Regions from separate parts of the Bradyrhizobium sp. LB8.2 genome, predicted to be linked through region 4. Evidence: predicted binding sites of a transcription regulator. Region 4 holds the regulator's gene; each other region holds the start of a gene.

Region 1 (5,126 bases), on a different contig from region 4:
TCGGTCGCGACCAGTGCGGTGATCGTCCCGATCAGCACCATTCCCGCCATCACCACATAGCCCCACATCCAGGCCGATGTGCGGGTGATGCCGGTGCTCTCGAAACCCGAAACGATGAACAGCGCACCGGCGGTCGAGACCAGCATGCCGATGCGATAGGCCGCGACATAGGACGCCATGCCGGCGGCTTGCTCGCCCTCCGGCAGGCTCTCGACGCGGAAGGCGTCGACCACGATGTCCTGCGTCGACGAGGTCGTCGCCACCAGCAAAGCGCCGAGCGCGACGAAGAACGGCGAGCGCGCGGGGTCGGTCAGCGCCAGCAGCAGGATCGCGACGATCAGCAGCGATTGCGAGAACAGCAGCCAGCCGCGCCGCCGCCCGAACGCGCGCGTGAACAGCGGCACGTGCAGCGCGTCCACCAGCGGCGCCCACAGGAATTTCAGCGTGTAGGGCGTGCCGACCAGCGCAAACAACCCGATGGTTTTGAGATCGACGCCAGATTCCCGCATCCACACCAGCAGCGTCGAGCCCGACAGCGCCAGCGGCAGCCCGGACGAGAAGCCGAGGAACAGCACGATCAGCACCCGCGGTTGCAGGTAAACGGCAAGGCTGTCACGCCAGGAGGAGGGCGCGTCAGCGGTGGCGGAAGAGGTCGCGTCGGGTGCGGTCATAGGGTGGTGTTAGCAGATTCTGGCGGCCACAAGCGAGGTGTCGTCGCCCGGCTTGACCGGGCGATCCAGTATTCCAGAGGCAGGGGTTATGGGGGACCTGCTATCTCCGGATAAAGATCATTCCAGTCCGGATTGTCTTTCTCGATCAGCGCGATCTTCCATGCTCGCTTCCATTTCTTGAGTCGCTTCTCGCGCCTGATCGCGTTCTCGGGATCATCGAACTGCTCGAAGTAGACGAGCCTGACGACGTCGTACTGCTCTGTGAAGCTCTCAATCAGCTTTGATTTGTGTTCCGCTACCCGGCGGATGAGATCATTGGTCACGCCGATATAGAGGGTGCCGCCGATCTTGCTAGCGAGTATGTAGACGTAGTAGCTGCGCGTTCCCATTTGGCGTCTCTGGAATACTGGGTCGCCCGGTCAAGCCGGACGACGACAGCCGAGATTGTGGCGGCAGTCTCGAACAGGTCACTCCCCCGCCTGGAGCTTCCTTGGGAACAGCTCCGGCGCGCCGGTCGCCACCAGATGCGGGCCTTCGGGTGCGTCGGTCTTGCTGAAATCGAGCTCCTCGATTCGGCCAGCGCGCTTCTCGATCTTGTCGGCGGAGATCAGCACCTGCCGCACGTCCTCGTTCGCGTCGGCAAAGTGCTTCTGCAATTTCACCACGCGATCCCTGAGGCGGCCGAGGTCGTCGCCGAGCTTGATCACTTCGGTGCGGATCTGATCGGCGGCATCGCGCATGCGCGCGTCCTTCATGATCTGCTGCATCACCTGGATCGCCAGCATCAGCAGCGATGGTGACACCAGCACGACGCGGGCGCGATAGGCCTTCTGGATCACGTCGTCGAAGCCGTCATGGATCTCGGCGTAGACCGATTCCGACGGCACGAACATCAACGCCATTTCCTGGGTCTCGCCGGCGACGAGGTATTTCTCGGCGATGTCGCTGACATGCTTCATCACGTCGCTGCGCAGCCGCTGCGTGGCGACGCGCCGTTCCTCGTCGGTGCGGGCATCGTGCAGCGCAGTCATCGCTTCCAGCGGGAATTTCGCGTCGATGCAGAGCGGACGCTGGTCGGGCAGGAACACGACGCAGTCGGGCCGCTTGCCGGTCGAGAGCGTGAACTGGAACTCGTAGGCCCCCTTCGGCAGACCGTCCTGGACGATCGCCTCCATCCGCGCCTGACCGAAGGCGCCGCGCGACTGCTTGTTGGCGAGCACGTCGCGCAAGGATGTCACCTGCGTGGTGAGGTCGGTGAGGTTCTTGTGCGCGCTGTCGATGATGCCGAGCCGCTCGTGCAGGGCGCGCAGGCTATCCATGGTGTTGCGCGTGGTGTTTTCCATCGATTGGCCGACGCGGTGGGTCACCGAATCCAGCCGTTCGTTGACCGCGCGCGCCATGTCGGCCTGGCGGCCGGCGAGCGTCTGGGTCATGGCATCGACCCGGCCCGAAGCCTCGCCCTGGGCGTGCAGCACTTGGCTCAGGCGCTCCTCGAGCTCGTCGGCGCGGATGGCGTTGGCCATCGCAAGTTCCGCGCCGCGCCGTCCAGAGCGCGCGATCACGACGGCGATCACCACCATCAGGATGAGGATGAGCGCGCCGAAGCCGATCAGCGCGTCCACGGTGCGCACCGGCCAATCGCCGAGCATGAAAATGATCTCGTTCATGCCCCTGCTTCTAGCCGATTCGCTGCGCGGCACGAACGAATAGCGAACATTTATGGTAAATGCCCCGTTAATTTTTACGGTTAACGGAACCTGAAGTTTTATGGTTAGCGGAGGGTTAACGGGGTTCCGGGCCGGATTGACCGCATCGGGCGCGCGGCTTAAATCGCGGCCATGGCCCTCAGAGAAATCATCATCCTGCCCGACAAGCAGCTGCGTCTGGTCTCCAAGCCGATCGAGAAGGTCACGCCGGAGATCCGCAAGCTTGCCGACGACATGTTCGAGACCATGTACGACGCGCCCGGCATCGGGCTTGCGGCGATCCAGATCGCGCAGCCGTTGCGGCTGATTACCATGGACCTTGCCAAGCCCGACCAGGACGGCGAGACCAAGCCCGAGCCGCGCGTCTTCATCAATCCGGAAATCATCGCCTCCTCGGAGGAGCTGTCGGTCTACGAGGAAGGCTGCCTGTCGATCCCCGAATATTACGAGGAGGTCGAACGTCCCGCGAAAGTGCGGGTGCGCTTCACCGATCTCGACGGCAAGGTGCACGAGGAGGACGCCGCAGGCATCTACGCCACCTGCATCCAGCACGAGATCGACCATCTCAACGGCGTGCTGTTCGTCGATTACCTGTCAAAACTCAAGCGCGACCGCGTGATCAAGAAGTTCGAGAAGGCCGCCAAGCGCGCGGAGTGAGTTGGTTCTCTCTCGCCGTCATGGCCGGGCTTGACCCGGCCATCCACGCCTTGCTTGCTTTGTCGCCAAGACCGTGGATGCCCGGGACAAGCCCGGGCATGACGGAGAAACAGACCTTACCGAGCGCCGCCACATGCCCCTCCGCCTGATCTTCATGGGCACGCCCGATTTCTCCGTGCCGACGCTGCTCGAGCTCGTCGCGCATGGCCACGACATCGCGGCCGTGTATACGCGCGCGCCGAAGCCCGGCGGCCGGCGCGGCCTGCAATTGCAGCCGACCCCGGTGGACGAGGCCGCACGAAAACTCGGCGTTCCCGTGCTGACGCCGAAGACGTTGAAAACCGAGGGGGCGCTGGCAGAATTTCGTGCCTTCGACGCCGATGCGGCCGTCGTCGTCGCCTATGGCATGATCCTGCCGCAGGCGATCCTCGATGCGCCAAAGCTCGGCTGCTACAATCTGCATGCTTCGCTGTTGCCACGCTGGCGCGGTGCTGCTCCCATCAACCGCGCGATCATGGCCGGCGATGCCGAGAGCGGCGTGATGGTCATGAAGATGGATGTCGGCCTTGATACCGGCGACGTCGCCATGGCCGAGCGCCTTGTAATCACTGACACCATGACTGCGGTCGATCTGCACGACCGCCTGTCCCGGCTCGGCGCCGATCTGATGGTGCGCGCCATGGCCGCGCTTGCCCGCGGCGGGCTTCAGCTCGAGCAGCAGAGCGAGGACGGCGTCACCTATGCGGCCAAGATCGACAAGGCCGAAGCGCGGATCGACTGGACCAGGCCGGCGCGCGAGGTGCTGCGCCACATCCACGGCTTGTCGCCGTTCCCCGGCGCCTGGGCCGAGCTCACCGGGGTGAGCGAGAACGCGCGCGTAAAAATCCTGCGCTGTGAATTGGCGAAGGGTTCGGGTAGGCCGGGCGAGGTGCTCGACGATCACCTCACCATTGCCTGCGGCGATGGCGCAATCCGCCTTATCGAGCTCCAGCGCGAAGGCAAGGCGCGCATGCAGGCCGCGGACTTCCTGCGCGGCGTGCCGCTGAAGCCGCCGATGCGGCTGGCCTGATGCCACGCTACAAGCTCACCATCGAATATGACGGCGCGCCGTTCTTCGGTTGGCAGGTGCAGGAGACGCTGCCGTCGGTGCAGGGTGCGCTGGAGGCTGCTGTCAAGGCGATGACCGGCGCGGATGCGCGCGTGCACGGCGCCGGACGCACCGATGCCGGCGTGCATGCGCGAGGCCAGGTCGCGCATGTCGATATCGACAAGCAGTTTCCGCAGGGCCGTTTTCGCGACGGCTTGAATGCGCATCTGCGCCCGCATCCGGTCGCGGTGCTCGAGGCGGAGATCGTGCCTGATACTTTCGAGGCGCGCTTCTCGGCCGTGAAGCGTCACTACCGCTACCGCATCGTCAACACCCGCGCCAATCTCGCGCTCGATGCCGGCCACGCCTGGCGCGTGCCGCGCCGGCTCGATGCCGACGCAATGCACGCGGCGGCGCAGCGCCTGCTCGGCAAGCACGATTTCACGACGTTTCGCGACACCGAGTGCCAGGCCAAATCGCCGGAGAAGACGCTCGACCAGCTTGACGTAGAGCGCGACGGCCGCGAGCTGACGGTGATCACCTCGGCGCGCTCGTTCCTGCACAGCCAGGTGCGCTCGATGGTGGGGTCGCTGATGTGGGTCGGCGAGGGACGCTGGACCGCGGACGATCTCTCCGCAGCACTCGCCGCGCGCAACCGCGCCGCCTGCGGCATCGTCGCCCCGCCGGACGGGCTGTATCTGATGAAGGTGGATTACTGAGAGGAGGGCGTTTGCTGTCTCCCCAGGCATGACGGCGGAGTGAGTAGCTGGCAGCAGAGCCTACGCAAAATACCTTGCCAAAATCCCGCGATACACCTGCGTGAGCTTCTCCAGATCAACCACCGGCACGCGTTCGTCGACCTGGTGCATGGTCTGGCCGACCAGCCCGAACTCGATCACCGGGCAATAGCTGGAGATGAAGCGCGCATCCGAGGTGCCGCCTGAGGTCGACAGCTCCGGCTTGCGGCCCGTCACGTCCTCGATCGCGGACACCGCGAGTTCGGTG
Region 2 (5,126 bases), 100 kb from region 4:
CGACCAGAGCTTCACTTCAATGATCTATCTGGCCGCGGCCGCGATAAACTCCAGATGAATCCCAACAGACCCTAGTTGAAAATGAAAAAGATTTTGTTGGCTTCGGCCTGTTTGTTCGCTCTCGCTGCCCCGGCTTCGGCCGCTGATCTCGCGGCGCGCCCCTACACCAAGGCTCCGGTGGCTATGGCTTCGGTCTACAACTGGACCGGCTTCTACATCGGCGCCAACGCCGGTGGCGGCTCGAGCCACAATTGCTGGGATACGACCTCGGTGCTTGGCGCACCAGTCCCCGTCACGGCTGAAGGCTGCCACAATGCAACCGGCGCCATCGTCGGCGGCCAGATCGGCTATCGCTGGCAGTCCAGCAATTGGGTGTTCGGCCTCGAAGCCCAGGGCGATTGGGCTGACCTGAAGGGCTCGAACACCAGCTCGCCCGCCGCGTTCTTCCCGCTGGTGAACAACACCAAGATCGACGCCATCGGCCTCTTCACCGGTCAGGTTGGTTATGCCTGGAACAACGTGCTCTGGTACGTGAAGGGCGGCGCGGCCGTCACCCACAACAAGTTCAGCGGCACTCTGGGTGGCGTCACCCTCGATACCGCCAACGAAACCCGTTGGGGTGGCACGGTCGGCACCGGCATCGAGTTCGGCTTCGCTCCGAACTGGTCGGTCGCCGTCGAATATAACCATCTGTTCATGGGCAAGCACACCGACAGCTTCACCTTCCTCGGTGTGAACACCCGCAGCGACAGCATCAAGCAGGACGTGGATATGGCCACGGTTCGCTTGAACTATCGCTTCGGCGGTCCGATCGTCGCGAAGTACTGATCTGCACGACCGACGTCACATCGTTACGAAAGGCCGGCCTTGCGCCGGCCTTTTTGTTTGCGCGGTCTCCTGCAGCGTAGTTCCGCTGGCCCTCCTGCTGCCAGATGCCGCCAGCGCGCCAACAATCCGTTGACGATTCGCAAGAGCCACTGGAAATCCCTCCTCGTTCTTCCTACGTTCGCTGACATACCCATCGGCGCCGATCCCGGTTCCGGGCGAAGCGCGCCTTCCAGCGTTGGCGCGATCGCGCGCCTTTGGGATTCTTGAGGACCACCAGGATGGATGAAGTGATCAAGGCGAAGCGCCAACAGCCGAACGTGGGATCAAACCTGCGCGCAATTACGATCCGTGGCGCGCGCGAGCACAACCTCAAGAACGTCGACGTCGAGATTCCCCGCGACAAGCTGGTGGTGTTCACGGGGCTGTCAGGCTCCGGCAAATCCTCGCTCGCCTTCGACACCATCTATGCCGAGGGCCAGCGTCGCTACGTCGAATCGCTGTCGGCCTATGCGCGCCAGTTCCTGGAGATGATGCAGAAGCCCGACGTCGACCAGATCGACGGATTGTCGCCGGCGATCTCGATCGAGCAGAAGACGACGTCGAAGAACCCGCGCTCCACCGTCGGCACCGTCACCGAAATCTACGACTACATGCGCCTGTTATGGGCGCGCGTCGGCGTGCCCTATTCGCCGGCCACAGGCCTTCCGATCGAGAGCCAGACCGTCTCGCAGATGGTCGATCGCGTCTTGGTGCTGCCCGAGGGCACGCGCCTCTATCTGCTCGCGCCGGTCGTGCGCGGCCGCAAGGGTGAGTACCGGAAGGAGCTCGCCGAATGGCTCAAGAAGGGCTTTCAGCGCGTCAAGATCGACGGCACCTTCCATGAGCTCAGCGAGGCGCCGACCCTCGACAAGAAATTCCCGCATGACATCGACGTCGTCGTCGACCGCATCGTGGTGCGCGCCGACATCGGCCAGCGCCTCGCCGAAAGCTTTGAGACCGCGCTGAAACTCGCCGAGGGCCTCGCCGTCATCGAGTTCGCCGACGCGCCGGCGACCGCGCCCGCGGAAGAGAAAGAGAAAGAGAAAAAGAAGACCGCGAAGATCCACGACAAGAGCGGACCCGAGCGCATGCTGTTCTCGGAAAAGTTCGCCTGCCCGGTCTCCGGCTTCACCATCCCCGAGATCGAGCCCAGGCTTTTCTCCTTCAACAATCCCTATGGCGCCTGCCCCGCCTGTGGCGGCCTTGGCGTCGAGCAGCATGTCGATGAAGACCTCGTCATCCCCGACAAGGAGCTCCCCATTGGCAAGGGCGCGATCGCGCCCTGGGCCAAGTCCTCGTCGCCCTATTACATTCAGACGCTGACTGCGCTCGGCAAGCACTACAAGTTCACGCTGACCACCAAATGGAAGGATCTGCCGAAGAAGACGCAGAACGCGATCCTCCACGGCTCCGGCGAGGACGAGATCAAGTTCTCGTATGAAGACGGCGTCCGCTCCTACGACACCAAGAAACCGTTCGAGGGCGTCATCACCAACATCAACCGCCGCTATCGCGAGACCGAGAGCGAGTGGGCGCGCGAGGAGCTGTCGAAATATTTCCACGATGTGCCCTGCGGAGGCTGCAACGGCTTTCGGCTCAAGCCCGAGGCGCTCTGCGTCAAGATCGGCGGCAAGCACATCGGTGACATCTCGGAGATGTCGGTCAAGGGCGCCGGCGCGTGGTTCGAGACCGTGCCGGAGGCGTTGAACGCGCAGCAGAACGAGATCGCCGGCCGCATCCTGAAAGAGATTCGCGAGCGCCTGACCTTCCTGCTCGACGTCGGCCTGAACTATCTCACGCTGTCCCGCTCCTCCGGTACGCTGTCCGGCGGCGAGAGCCAGCGCATCCGCCTGGCCTCGCAGATCGGCTCGGGACTGACCGGCGTGCTCTACGTGCTGGACGAGCCCTCGATCGGCCTGCACCAGCGCGACAACGCGCGCCTGCTCGACACGCTGAAGCGGCTTCGCGACCTCGGCAATACCGTGATCGTGGTCGAGCATGACGAGGACGCGATCCTGCTGGCCGATTACGTGCTCGACATCGGCCCCGGCGCCGGCATGCATGGCGGCAACATCATCGCCGAAGGCACGCCCGCCGAGATCATGCGCAACCCGAAATCGCTCACCGGCAAATATCTCACCGGCGAGCTCGAGGTCGAGGTGCCGGAGCGGCGCCCGCCGAACCATCGCCGCACCATCAAGGTGGTGAACGCGCGCGGCAACAATCTCAAGAACGTCACCGCCGAAATTCCGCTCGGCCTGTTCACCTGCGTCACCGGCGTTTCCGGCGGCGGCAAGTCGACGCTGCTCATCGACACGCTCTACAAGGCGATCGCCCGCAAGCTGAACAATGCCAGCGAGGGCGCCGCGCCGCACGACCGCATCGAGGGCCTCGAGCACATCGACAAGATCATCGACATCGACCAGTCGCCGATCGGCCGCACGCCCCGCTCGAACCCCGCGACCTATACCGGTGCCTTCACGCCGATCCGCGAATGGTTCGCCGGCCTGCCCGAGTCGAAAGCGCGCGGCTACGAGCCCGGCCGCTTCTCCTTCAACGTCAAGGGCGGCCGCTGCGAGGCCTGCCAGGGCGACGGCGTCATCAAGATCGAGATGCACTTTTTGCCCGACGTCTACGTCACCTGCGACGTCTGCAAGGGCAAGCGCTACAACCGCGAGACGCTCGAAGTCCTGTTCAAGGGCAAGAGCATCGCCGACGTGCTCGACATGACCGTCGAGGAAGCGGCCGAGTTCTTCAAGGCGGTCCCGCGCGTGCGCGAGACGTTCCAGACCCTGCATCGCGTCGGCCTTGACTACATCCACGTCGGCCAGCAGGCCACAACGCTCTCCGGCGGGGAAGCCCAGCGCGTCAAGCTCGCAAAGGAGCTGTCAAAGCGCGCCACCGGCCGCACGCTCTACATCCTGGACGAGCCGACCACCGGCCTGCACTTCCACGACGTCAAGAAGCTGCTGGAGGTGCTGCACGAGCTGGTCGCGCAGGGCAACACGGTCGTCGTCATCGAGCACAATCTCGAAGTGATCAAGACCGCGGACTGGGTCATCGACTTAGGCCCCGAAGGCGGCGACGGCGGCGGAGAAATCGTCGCCTGGGGCCCGCCGGAGGATATCGCCAAGGCGCCAAGGAGCTACACGGGGAAGTTTTTGGCGCCGGTGTTGGCGAAGGCACGGAAGCCGAAGCGGAGACGCGCGTCGAGCGAGGCGGCAGAGTAGAGAGCTTCCATGACCGATGATTGGAGCGAATTTCGTCCCAACTTGAAGATCTTCGGTGTACCGAAGCTTGATCCAGGGTGGCTGTACCTGATGCGGGCCGGCGACCTTTACAAGGTCGGTAAGACCAGAGATCCAAAACGCCGTGTCAGAGACGCTCTGACTTGGAGCCCAGATATTGACGTGATCGCGATGAAGCCCTTCTGGAATATGAGCCATTTAGAACGCATGATCCACGAGGGCCTCGCGAATTGTTGGCATAAAGGCGAGTGGTTCAAATTCCCTGACGATGACATGCGAGATCTCGTGGTCGACGGCTTTCGCGACTTTTACGAACAAGATCGGGACATGAATTCGGTCGACTTCATCTACTGGTACAATGGATCTGGAATGGTTGAATTCCAAATCGAGCGCGATTCACGACAGGTCTCGCTTCGCAGATTTCAAAAAGATCTAGCCGTCGAAACCAACGAAATGGAAGCTCGCAGGGCGCGGGAACAAAAAGGGGCTGATTAACCTATTGCAGCTGCCCTACTCCCTCGCCATCTTCGATCTCGACGGCACGCTGGCCGACAGCTTTCCGTGGTTCCTGCGCGTCATCAACGATGTCGCCGATCGCTTCAAATTTCGCCGTGTCGCGGATGAGGATATCGAGGCTCTGCGGCATGCTTCGAGCCGCGAGATTCTGGCTCGGCTCGAGGTACCACTGTGGAAGCTGCCGGCGATCGCGCGGCATGCGCGGCGGCTGAAGGCGGAGGCGGCCGCGGAGATCTTTCTGTTTGCGGGCGTCGAGGCGATGCTGCGAACGCTCGCCGAAAACGGTGTGCAGCTGGCGCTGGTGACGTCGGACAGCGAGGCCAATGCGCGCGAGAAGCTTGGCGATTCCGCCGCGCTGTTCGCGCATTTCGATTGCGCGGCGTCGCTGTTCGGCAAGGCCGCGAAATTCCGCCGGGTCATCCGCCGCGCCGGCGTGGAGCCGGACAAGGTCATCTCGATCGGCGACGAGGTGCGTGACATCGAGGCGGCGCGGGC
Region 3 (5,126 bases), on a different contig from region 4:
AAGACGGTGACGCTGGCGCTCGGCGAATTGCCGAACGAGCGGCAGGCTAAGGCCGACGAGGGCAAGGCGCAGCCGGATGCCGGCACGCCGCGTCTCGGGCTCAGCCTGGCTCCGGCCGGCGACGTCCAGGGGGCCGGCCAGAAGGGCGTCGTCGTCACTGAAGTCGATCCGCAAGGGCCGGCCGCGCAGCGCGGCATTCAGACCGGCGACGTCATCCTCAACGTCGGCGGCAAGGCCGTCGCCAATATCGGTGATGTCCGTTCGGAGCTGGCGCAGGCGAAATCGTCCGGCAAGCGCAGCGTGCTGCTGCAGATCAGAAACGCGCAGGCGACCCGATTCGTCGCGGTGCCGCTCGCATAAGTCGAACGTCGATCCGCGCAAATCCAAAAAGGCGGCCCACGGGCCGCCTTTCCTGTTTGCCTTCAGGATTCCGGATGGCCGCCGATAACATTCTCGTTAACGGCAGAGAGGATGACCCGGTTCGTCCGAAAAAGCCGTGTTCGCTCATCACAATTGCGGATCTCGTATGGAGTCGGCGGCAATGAAGCCGCCGGGACGATTGCAAGCGTGGAACTTCGAACTTGCCGCCGCTGAGCTAGCTGGCCGGCAGTTCGCATTTGATCGGTGCCGACATGGATCGATTGAAGCTCTCGCTGAGGACTGCGCTGCTCGTGGCGCCATTCGTGCTGTGGGGTGGAAACGCTCTCGGGCGCGACGACGGCCGCTACGCGGACTCACCCCTCAAGCCGTGGTTCGACGGCCTGCGCAGCCATCTCGGTCCGTGCTGCTCGGATGCGGATGGGTTTGCCGTCGCCGATCCCGACTGGGACTCGCACAACGGGCATTATCGGGTGCGGCTCGACGGGGAGTGGGTGGAGGTCCCGGACGAAGCCGTGATCACCGAGCCGAACCGGGCCGGCCGAACCATGGTGTGGCCGGTGAAGACCGCGTTTGGCGTTTCGATCCGCTGCTTCATGCCGGGCAGCATGACCTGACAGAGTTCAGCGCGACTATCTGGAGGATTTGCGCTTCGATGTTTTCTTCGACGTTTTCTTCGAAGTTTTCCTGGACGTTTTCTTCGAAATCTTCTTCGTCTTCTTGGAGGTCTTCTTCTTGGAGGTCTTTTTCGCGGCCTTCTTCGGGACCTTCTTGCCCTTCTTGCGTGCCTTCGACAGGCCGATCGCGATTGCCTGCTTGCGGCTCTTCACGCGTCCGCCTCGACCGCCAGGTCCGCTCTTCGCGCTGCCCTTCTTGTAGCGTTTCATCTCGCTTTCGACATCGCTGCCGGAGCTGCGCGAGTAGCGGCGCTTCTTTGCCTTGCGTGCCATGCATGTTCTCCCTTGGCCGGGGAGAACCATCCGCGACAGGCATGGTTCCGAAAGCGGGCACGCAGCGACCTGGATTGAGTGGGTAGCCTAGAACGAATTCGCCAGCTCGATCTCCGCTTCCAGCACCTGGATGCGCCGTGCTGCCTCACTGGAGGACAGGTCCCGCGCATATTGCGCGGGTTGATAGGCCTCTTCGCTGAGCCGTTTCAGCCTGAGGCCCTGTGTCCGGGTCATCTGCTCTGTGAGGAAAGCCCTGGCATCGTATTTACCCTGAACCTGCATGTCGCTTCTCCGGACCTGAAATCGTGACTTGACTATATGTTCTTATTTTGTTCTAACAAGTCATGGACAACAGAATTAATGAAATTCGACGTAAAATCAGTGCGTTGAGGCTGGAAATGGCCGATGTCGAGGCGTCCGTGCGCGAGCTCGTCGACCGCGATCGCGACTGCACGGAGAAGGCCCTGGCCGCAAATGGATCTGCGCTGGAAAATCAATCTTCTGATCGGCGAATGGAAGGCTGCAGGTGGCGGCGATGTCCTGCCGGATGTCCGCGACAGGATGCGCCTTCGTTCCGCGAAGAAAGCCGGCAATCCCGTGCGTGCTATCGCGCGCCATTGAGAGCTTTGGGAGTGTGCCGTGGAAGAAGACCCGGCGACGTACCGGATCTTGAGACTGCGCGCCGAGATTCTCGAACTGGGCTCGGCCATCCGGCAGCTGCAACGCGAGGGGCTCGACGACGCCGCGGCCCAGCTCCTGATCGTGCGCAAGAGCGGACAGCTCGCTCATCTCGTGAAATCAGATCGTGCGGGCTGTCATCCCGACCTCACCGGCGGCCGTCGTTGAAGCGTATGCGCGCAGGGCGACATGCGGGCTTGTCGATGCCGGAGGTTGGCGAAGCGGCCTGAGAAAGGGTTCAGCCGAACCCGCAAAGCAAAAAGGCCCCGCGATGGCGGGGCCTCCTTGAATGTCGGCGAGCAGCTACTTGGTGTTGCTCATGCCGCCCTTGTTGTGCGTCATGGTGCCGCCCTGGTCGGAGCCGGGGCCGGAGCCGCCCTGACCGGAGGGATCGGCGCCCTTGGAGGATTTGGTGTTGGCGCCCGTGGTCTGCGACGACGACATGGAGGATCCATGTTTCGCCTTGTGCGACTTTGCCTGCACGGCGAACGGCGCGGCGGCGAGGCCGGTTGCCAACATCACGGCGAGAGCGAGCTTGGTTGTCTTCATGGGGGAACTCCCTGAGTTGAATTGACGCAGGCAGCCAACCGCGCTCGGTCACAGGAGTTCCGAACACAGGAGCTCCGCTGCATCACGCACCTTTCAAGATTCCTTGTCCTCTGCGAGGATGAAGACGACGCCGGTGAGTGTCGCGCCGATCGCGAATGTCGTCGCCAATGTGAGGGCGAAAGCGACAGCGGCCTGGCTTCCGCCGTGGCTGAGCAGGTTGGCGACGGCTGGATTGGTCAGAACGAGCACGAGGCTGAAAGCGAGGCCGAGGGCTGCGCCCATCATCGCATGCGTCATCAGCTTGACGAGGCCGCTGGGAGAGATCAGGTCCGACGACTTTTTCGTGCGCATGGAACTCTATCCCGATCTCGCATGCAACGCCTGCGACGCTCGCCGGTTCCATCCGGATGAACGAATTGTCATTGCCCGCTTCATCCGACGTTCATGCCGGCTTTGCGAGGATGAACACGTCACAGCACGGGAACATTCGATATGGGTAAGGTGGTCTTTCTTTACCGTTCGCTGGCCTATCGCAACGCCGCCGCGGACATCCTGGGCAAAGCGCGCAAGCTGCCCCGCGGCGCGGAGCGAAGTGCTGCTCGCCGCTATGCAAAAGCGCTGCGCGAGCTCGCCCGAACGGAAGCCTGGCTCGAAGGACGCGTCGCGCGCGAACCGCGTCCGGCGCAGGGCATGACGAATGCGTCCTCCGGCTAGCCGGATGCGCGCTGCAATTCGGCGGAGCTGGCGTCTTCGAATTTGCCTGGTGTCGTTGTCGCGGCAGTCTTGCGAATCAACGGCACCTCCAGGCGGCACAGCAGGCCCTCGGCGCGCCAATCGAAATGCGCTTGTCCACCGAGCTGGGACTCGACGCTCGCAAGCAGGCTCCGCGTGCCGAAGCCGCGGGACTTCGGGGGCCTGACAAGCGGGCCGCCGGTCTCCTCCCAGGTCAGCGTGAGCAACTCGTCCTCGGCCTGCCAGCCGATCGCGAGCCGTCCCGACCGCGTCGAGAGCGCGCCATACTTTGCCGAGTTGGTGAAAAGCTCATGCAGCGCCAGTGCCAGCGTCTGGGCGGTCGCCGGCAGCAACTGAACTTCGGGGCCTGCCAATTTGATCTGGCCGCCGAGGGAATAGGGCGCAAGCTCCTCGTCGATCAGCTTCGAGAGTTCGGCGCCCTGCCAACTCGACAGCGACAGTATCGTATGCACGCGCGCCAGTGCATTGATGCGCCCCTCGACGGCGTTGACATAGGCCTTGACCTCGTCCGCGCGGGTGAGGCGCACGATCGATTGCGCCAGTGCCAGCGCGTTCTTGGCGCGATGATCGACTTCCCGCGCCAGGAGATTCTGCCGCTCCTCGGCGCGCTTGCGTTCAGTGATGTCCACCGTCACGCCGCTGACGCGCAGAACCCGACCGCTATCGTCGGCCGTGGCGGCGGCCGTGCCGACACACCAGCGCACATCGCCGTCAGGCCGCACGATGCGGAACTCCGTTTCATAGGCGCGCGTGCCCTTGTTGAACTCGCCGATCGCCTTGCGCAACTGATCGACCTCATCGGGATGCAACAGCGCCTGAACGTTGGCCGGGTTCACCTCGAAGCTCTCCGGGCCAACGCCAAAGATGCGGTACTGCCCCTCGTCCCAGATCCAGTCGCCGGTAATCCAGTCCCAGTCCCAGGAGCCCATCTTGCCGGCGGCGATCGCCATGCTACGCCGCTCTTCGCTCTCGCGCAGCTTTGCGGTGGAATTCTCAAGCTCGGCGGTACGTGCACGCACGCGGTCCTCGAGATCCTGATTCAGCCGTTCGAGCTCGCGCGTCTTGCGGTAGAGTTCGGCAAACACCTTGACCTTGGCGCGCAGCACCTCCGGCACGACCGGCACCGGGACGTAGTCGACCGCGCCCATCTCGTAGCCGCGCAGGCGGTCGATGTCGCTGACTTGAATGGCCGAGATGAAAATCATCGCGGTCTTCTGGAAGCGCGGATGCTCGCGGATCATCGCGGCAAGTTCGAAGCCGTCGAGTTCGGGCATGCAGACGTCGACCAGGATCACCGCGATCTCGGTCTTGAGCAGCACCTCCAGAGCCTCGCGACCCGACGAGGCAATCACGAGATTCTCGCCCAGATCCTTCAGGATCACCTCATAGGCGAGCAGCTTGGCCGGCTGATCGTCGACGAGGAGGATGTTGACCTTTTGGTGGTCCATACGGGCATCCAACTCAGCGGTGCAGCCACATGCGGATTGCAAGCAGCAATTGATCGGTGTTGACGGGTTTGGCCAGGTAGTCGGACGCGCCGGCTTCGAGGCATTTCTCGCGGTCGCCCTTCATGGCCTTGGCCGTCAACGCGATGATCGGAACACGGGCGAAGGCCGGATCTTCACGAATAACGCCGATGGTCTGATAGCCATCCATCTGCGGCATCATGATGTCCATCAGCACGATGGCGATCTCCGGATTGGATTCGACCAGCGTCACCGCCTCCTTGCCGGTGGTCGCCGTCAGCACCTTCATGCCGCGCCGTTCCAGCACGCTCGACAGCGCGAAAATGTTGCGGGCGTCGTCGTCGACGAGGAG
Region 4 (5,126 bases):
AATGTGAAGCAGCGGGATGACTGTCCCCGCTCAGCTGTTTTTGCCTCTGCGCCCGCGCTCGGCTAGAAGACTTGCGGAACATTCGCCCGAACGTGCCGAGCAGGAGTTTTCGCCGTGGCCTTGATGCCGGTTTCTGGTGCGCTTGCCGCTGTGCTGGCGGGTGCAGAGCCGCTGCCCGAAGAGATGGTTGCCCTCGACGAAGCCTACCATCGCGTGCTCGCGCGCGACGTCGCGGCCCGGCGTACGCAGCCGCCGCGAGCGATGTCGGCGATGGATGGCTACGCTGTGCGCGCGGCCGATGCCGCGACGATCGATTCGAAGCTCACCGTCATCGGCGAGGTCGCGGCGGGTCGGCCGTTCGCGGGAACGGTCGGCGCCGGCGAGGCCGTGCGGATCTTCACCGGCGGCGTCGTTCCCGACGGCGCCGACGCCGTCGTGATCCAGGAGGACACGGTCGCCGACGGCAAGCGCATCACGATCAAGGAAGCCGCGATCGCCGGACGGCACATCCGGCCCGCCGGTGTCGATTTCCGCGAGGGCGACGTGCTCCTGCGCAAGGGAAGCCGTCTCACCGAGCGCGACCTCGCGCTTGCGGCCGGGATGAATCACCCGCACCTCGCCGTTTGCCGACGTCCGAAGGTCGCGATCCTCGCCACCGGCGACGAGCTGGTGATGCCGGGCACCACGCCCGGTCACGGCCAGATCGTCTATTCCAACGGCTACGCCCTGCACGCGCTCGCTCGCAGCGAGGGCGCCGAGACCATCGACCTCGGTATTGCCGCCGACACGCTGGAGGCCACCACCGTCGGCATTCGACGCGCCCGCGAGAGCGGAGCCGACATCCTGATCACGACCGGCGGCGCATCGGTCGGCGACCACGATCTGGTCCAGCAGGCGCTGAGGGACGAAGGCATAACGATGGCGTTCTGGAAGATCGCGATGCGGCCGGGCAAGCCGATGATGCACGGGCGGCTCGGCGCGATGGAGGTGATCGGCCTGCCGGGCAATCCCGTGTCGTCCTACGTCTGCGCTTTCCTGTTCTTGGTGCCGCTGATTCGCGCTCTCTCGGGCCGTTCAGTGATTCACCATCGCCGCGAGCGCGCCGTGCTCGGCCGCGACGTCGGCGCCAACGACCAGCGGGAGGACTATCTGCGCGCGCATCTGGAGGAGCGCGACGACGGCACGCGCGTTGCCCTTCCCGTCAACCATCAGGACTCTTCGCTGCTTGCGAATCTCGCTGCGGCACAGGTACTTCTCGTGCGCGCACCGTTCGCGCCGAAAGCCGAAGCAGGCACACCTTGCGAGGTGTTGCGGCTCCCCGTGTGAGCGCCCCGACAACGCATGTTCCGCGAACTTCGCTCTGTTCACGGTAAATTAAGCAGTTGCGGAACACATATCGAACATATAGTGTCCGTTCATGATTTGTTTCGAGCGTGTAGCGGCTTATTGCTGAATTCAGCGTCTCGGAATCGAACGACATCAACCTGGAGACTTTGGTCGAGATGTTAACGCGCAAACAATACGAGCTTCTGCGGTTCATCAATGAACGTCTGAAGGAAAGCGGCGTGCCGCCCTCCTTCGACGAGATGAAGGATGCGCTCGACCTGCGCTCGAAGTCGGGCATCCATCGCCTGATCACGGCGCTCGAGGAGCGCGGCTTCATCCGACGCCTGCCCAATCGCGCCCGTGCGATCGAGGTCATCAAATTGCCCGAGCTCCAGGCCGCCGCCGGCAGCCGCCGCGGCTTCACGCCGAGCGTCATTGAGGGCAATCTCGGCAAGGTGCGTGCGAGCTCCAGCCTGCCCGCGGACGATGGTGAACGTCCGGTCGCGGTGCCGGTGATGGGCCGGATCGCGGCCGGCACACCGATCGAGGCGTTGCAGACCCGCAGCCACACTATCAGCGTACCGCCTGACATGCTTGGCTCGGGCGAGCACTACGCGCTCGAAGTGCGCGGCGATTCTATGGTCGAGGCCGGCATCCTCGACGGCGACATGGCGCTGATCCAGCGCAACGAGAGCGCCGATACCGGCGACATCGTGGTGGCGCTGATCGACGACGAGGAAGCAACCCTCAAGCGCTTCCGCCGCCGCGGCGCATCGATCGCGCTCGAGCCCGCCAACGGCGCCTATGAGGTGCGCATCCTGCCGCCGAACCGGGTGAAAATTCAGGGCAAGCTGATCGGGCTGTACCGAAAGTACTGAGCCTGTACGGCAGTCACGCAATTCCAATTGGAGTGGACGGATTGCCCGCTCCGGCTGGATAGTCATCCTGGTTCTGCACAGATTATCCGGCCGCATCTCCGGCGGTCCATCCTCGACACGCCGCGCCGAGCATCCCAGAGGCTTCGCGGCGTTCCGGTTTGAGGAGACGTCATGCGCAAGGGCATCTCCGGCCGCTGACGTGCGCGACCGAAATGCCCAGGAGCAGGCTTTGTTCCTCGCCGATTCGGGAAAGATAATGTGATCGCGGCGTGCGGAAACCAGCCGCAGATTTGCCCATAACCAAGCAGAGGCTTGTGTGTTTCCACTCTGATAGGGGCCTGCGCCTCGATAAGAGACGCCGGTTGCTATCCCAGCATGAGGAGCACCCGATGTGTGACTACAGCCTGCATGCCATCGCGTCGCGCCCCGCCGAAGTCGGCGAGACGGTCGTCACGACAACCTTCCGCGGCACCTCGACGCGTGGTTTTGCGTCCGCAGCCGATCCGACTGTGGCCGTCTGCCTGCTGCCGGGAACGGAGCTCGCCTTCGCCGACAACATCCGCTACGACAATCGCTGGATCTGGACACGCACGATCAATTCCCGTGTCGGCAAGTTCGGCAAGATCGATCCGCACATTCCCGACCGCCATCATGACGCGATCGAATTCCCCGACGGCAAATACGTGCTGGTGACCCAGCTTGTCGAAGGACAGCGCGCGACCGTGCTGCAACTGCCGGTGACGCTGCCGGCCGGCGAGCGCGAGCACAAGCCGCAGATCATGGCCAACAGGCAGCCAACCATCACGCGCCTGCCGATCGGCTGACACGGTCGCCCTCCGGCCACGGGATCGGAGGCCAGGATTGATTTGCAATCGCCGGCCGTGGCCGGCGAGGTGGTGTGGTTTGCGTCCAGCGAATCCGATCGGATGCACCAGCCGACTGCATCTCTCCGCACGATCCGATTAATCGTCGGCTTGCAAATCGATTTCCGCCGGCGTTGCGTCCTTGCTGCGTGGCGGGATCGCTTTCGGCGCAAGACTGCCGTCGAAATCACCTTCGCCTGAGCCGGCCGGCAACCAGGGACGGCTCGTGCCTCTTTCCCTCACCGCCTGAACTGCAAAGCCGTCACCACGCTGCGTCAGCGCCAGCGCGCTCTGGCTCGCGAGCCGCCGTCGATCGACCACCATCGCGGCGCAATCGGGCGGCGCGGGACGTGCCGTCACCACCAGCGCGGCGCGGTTGCAATCGTCCGCCAGCGCGTCGATGCGCAGTGCCAGCGCGACCAGCCGCCCATCGGCGAGCGGCGTCACGCAGCCGGATTCATCGCAAGACACGCCGGCGGCCAGCGAGGCGCTGGCGGCATCGCGCGGATCGGCGTCGGCAGCCAACCACTCCTTGAGCAAAAAGCTATCCTTGCTCGTCTTGATCAGGTGAAGATGTCCGTCCTTGCCCCGCACCGCGACGCTCTGGCCATCCCCGGCAATCAGGATGTCGGGCTGCCGCACCGACAGCCCCCAGAGGATCGCGACCAGCAGCACCAGTGCGCCGGACCAGCGCAGCGGCGTGCGCAACAGGCCCAGCACGATGATCCCCAGGCTCGCCGCGATCAGCGGCGCGATGCCGAAAGCCGGGATGCGGCCGATCGCGCCCGGCAATGCCGCGACCCAGCGCGAGACCACGACCATCCAGTCGATGCCGATCCCCATCAGCCACCAGAACACGCTATCGAGCCCGAAGGGAGCCGCAAGCAGCCCGAGCAGCCCCGCCGGCATCACCAGCGCCGAGACCACCGGCATCGCACCGAGATTGGCGAGCACGCCGAACGGGGTGACGCGGTGGAAGTGGAAAGCGGCATAGGGCGTGGTCGCAAGTCCCGCGATCAGCGAAGCCATGAACAGCATCGCGATCTCGCGCCCGCCCCACATCGCAACGCGCGCGGTCGCCGAATGATCGGGCGATGCGAACAGGTTCGGCATGCCGATCTGCACCAGCGCCACCAGCCCGAGCGTCGCGGCGAACGACATCTGAAAACTCGGATGCACCAGCGCCTCCGGCGCGACTGCCAGCACGATCAGGGCGGCCACCGCCAGCGTGCGGAAGGTGATGGCGCGGCGATCGACCATCACCGCGATCAGCACCACTGCAGTCATGAAGAACGATCTTTGCGTTGCGACCTCCGCGCCCGACAGCAGCAGGTAGAACGCAGCAGCGACCAGTGCCGCGGCCGCCGACCATTTCTTGATGGCGAAGCCGGCCGCCAGTCCCGGGATCAGAGCCAGCAGCGCGCGCACCGCAAAGAACACGACACCGGCAACGACTGCCATGTGGTAGCCGGAGATCGAGAGCACGTGACCGAGGCCGGAGATGAACATCGCGTCGTTGACGGGCGTGGTGATCGCATCGCGCCGGCCGGTGAGCAGCGCAGTCGCGATCGCGCGGTTGTCGCCGTCGAGCGTGGCGCGGATGCGCGCGTCGATCGCATCGCGCAGGCCTTGCATGAAGGCTGCGTAACGCAGCCGCAAGCCGCCAGTCTCAGGCGGCGCCGCCACCGTGATTGCGCCCATTGCAAAACCGGAGGCTCCGATGCCCTGGAAGAACATGTCACGCGAAAAGTCGTAGCTGCCGGGCCGCACCGGCGCGAGCGGCGGCATCAGCCGCGCCTTCAACTGCACGAAGCTGCCGACCTCCGGCGCGGTGCCCTTGCGGACCGACAGGCGAACGCGCTCGAGCCTGACGTCGCTGCGCTGCGCCTCCATCGCGGTAACGCGCAGCACGAAACGGTCGGTGCGCTCGCGGATGTCGCGAGCCTCGACGAAGCCCGACAACGACACCCAGTAGAGCGACTTTGCCAGCACCGGGTGGGCGATGCGCGCCGTCTTCCAGGTCGCGACGGTAAAGCCGGCCGCGACCGCCGCGATCATG

The links. The regulator LexA, encoded in region 4, represses DNA repair genes until DNA is damaged. The targets are predictions, from matches to a motif close to TGTTCNNNNTGTGTTCNG.
Region 1: ABIB06_RS23820 (DNA recombination protein RmuC) is a predicted target of LexA. The motif match lies at 2,370-2,387, and genes of this name have one in related genera.
Region 2: uvrA (excinuclease ABC subunit UvrA) is a predicted target of LexA. The motif match lies at 993-1,010, and genes of this name have one in related genera.
Region 3: ABIB06_RS20155 (DUF3072 domain-containing protein) is a predicted target of LexA. The motif match lies at 1,648-1,665, and genes of this name have one in related genera.

Annotation. Positions count from the first base shown of each region.
Region 1 covers NZ_JBEPQV010000021.1:30,498-35,623, forward strand. Annotated here, with positions in the region: gene ABIB06_RS23810 (AmpG family muropeptide MFS transporter) at 1-671, opposite strand, end outside; gene ABIB06_RS23815 (GIY-YIG nuclease family protein) at 758-1,060, opposite strand; gene ABIB06_RS23820 (DNA recombination protein RmuC) at 1,139-2,338, opposite strand; gene def (peptide deformylase) at 2,510-3,034, shown strand; gene fmt (methionyl-tRNA formyltransferase) at 3,168-4,103, shown strand; gene truA (tRNA pseudouridine(38-40) synthase TruA) at 4,103-4,840, shown strand; gene dapE (succinyl-diaminopimelate desuccinylase) at 4,901-5,126, opposite strand, start outside.
Region 2 covers NZ_JBEPQV010000028.1:112,831-117,956, reverse strand. Annotated here, with positions in the region: gene ABIB06_RS28675 (outer membrane protein) at 82-828, shown strand; gene uvrA (excinuclease ABC subunit UvrA) at 1,107-4,097, shown strand; gene ABIB06_RS28665 (GIY-YIG nuclease family protein) at 4,107-4,610, shown strand; gene ABIB06_RS28660 (HAD-IA family hydrolase) at 4,621-5,126, shown strand, end outside.
Region 3 covers NZ_JBEPQV010000016.1:56,260-61,385, forward strand. Annotated here, with positions in the region: gene ABIB06_RS20140 (Do family serine endopeptidase) at 1-360, shown strand, start outside; gene ABIB06_RS20145 (hypothetical protein) at 633-995, shown strand; gene ABIB06_RS20150 (DUF6496 domain-containing protein) at 1,011-1,328, opposite strand; gene ABIB06_RS20155 (DUF3072 domain-containing protein) at 1,416-1,610, opposite strand; partial or broken gene ABIB06_RS20160 (hypothetical protein) at 1,727-1,949, shown strand; gene ABIB06_RS20165 (hypothetical protein) at 1,968-2,174, shown strand; gene ABIB06_RS20170 (hypothetical protein) at 2,310-2,555, opposite strand; gene ABIB06_RS20175 (hypothetical protein) at 2,649-2,906, opposite strand; gene ABIB06_RS20180 (hypothetical protein) at 3,048-3,269, shown strand; gene ABIB06_RS20185 (HWE histidine kinase domain-containing protein) at 3,266-4,756, opposite strand; gene ABIB06_RS20190 (HAMP domain-containing protein) at 4,770-5,126, opposite strand, start outside.
Region 4 covers NZ_JBEPQV010000028.1:13,031-18,156, reverse strand. Annotated here, with positions in the region: gene ABIB06_RS28200 (molybdopterin molybdotransferase MoeA) at 115-1,326, shown strand; gene lexA (transcriptional repressor LexA) at 1,503-2,204, shown strand; gene ABIB06_RS28190 (hypothetical protein) at 2,594-3,028, shown strand; gene ABIB06_RS28185 (ComEC/Rec2 family competence protein) at 3,167-5,126, opposite strand, start outside.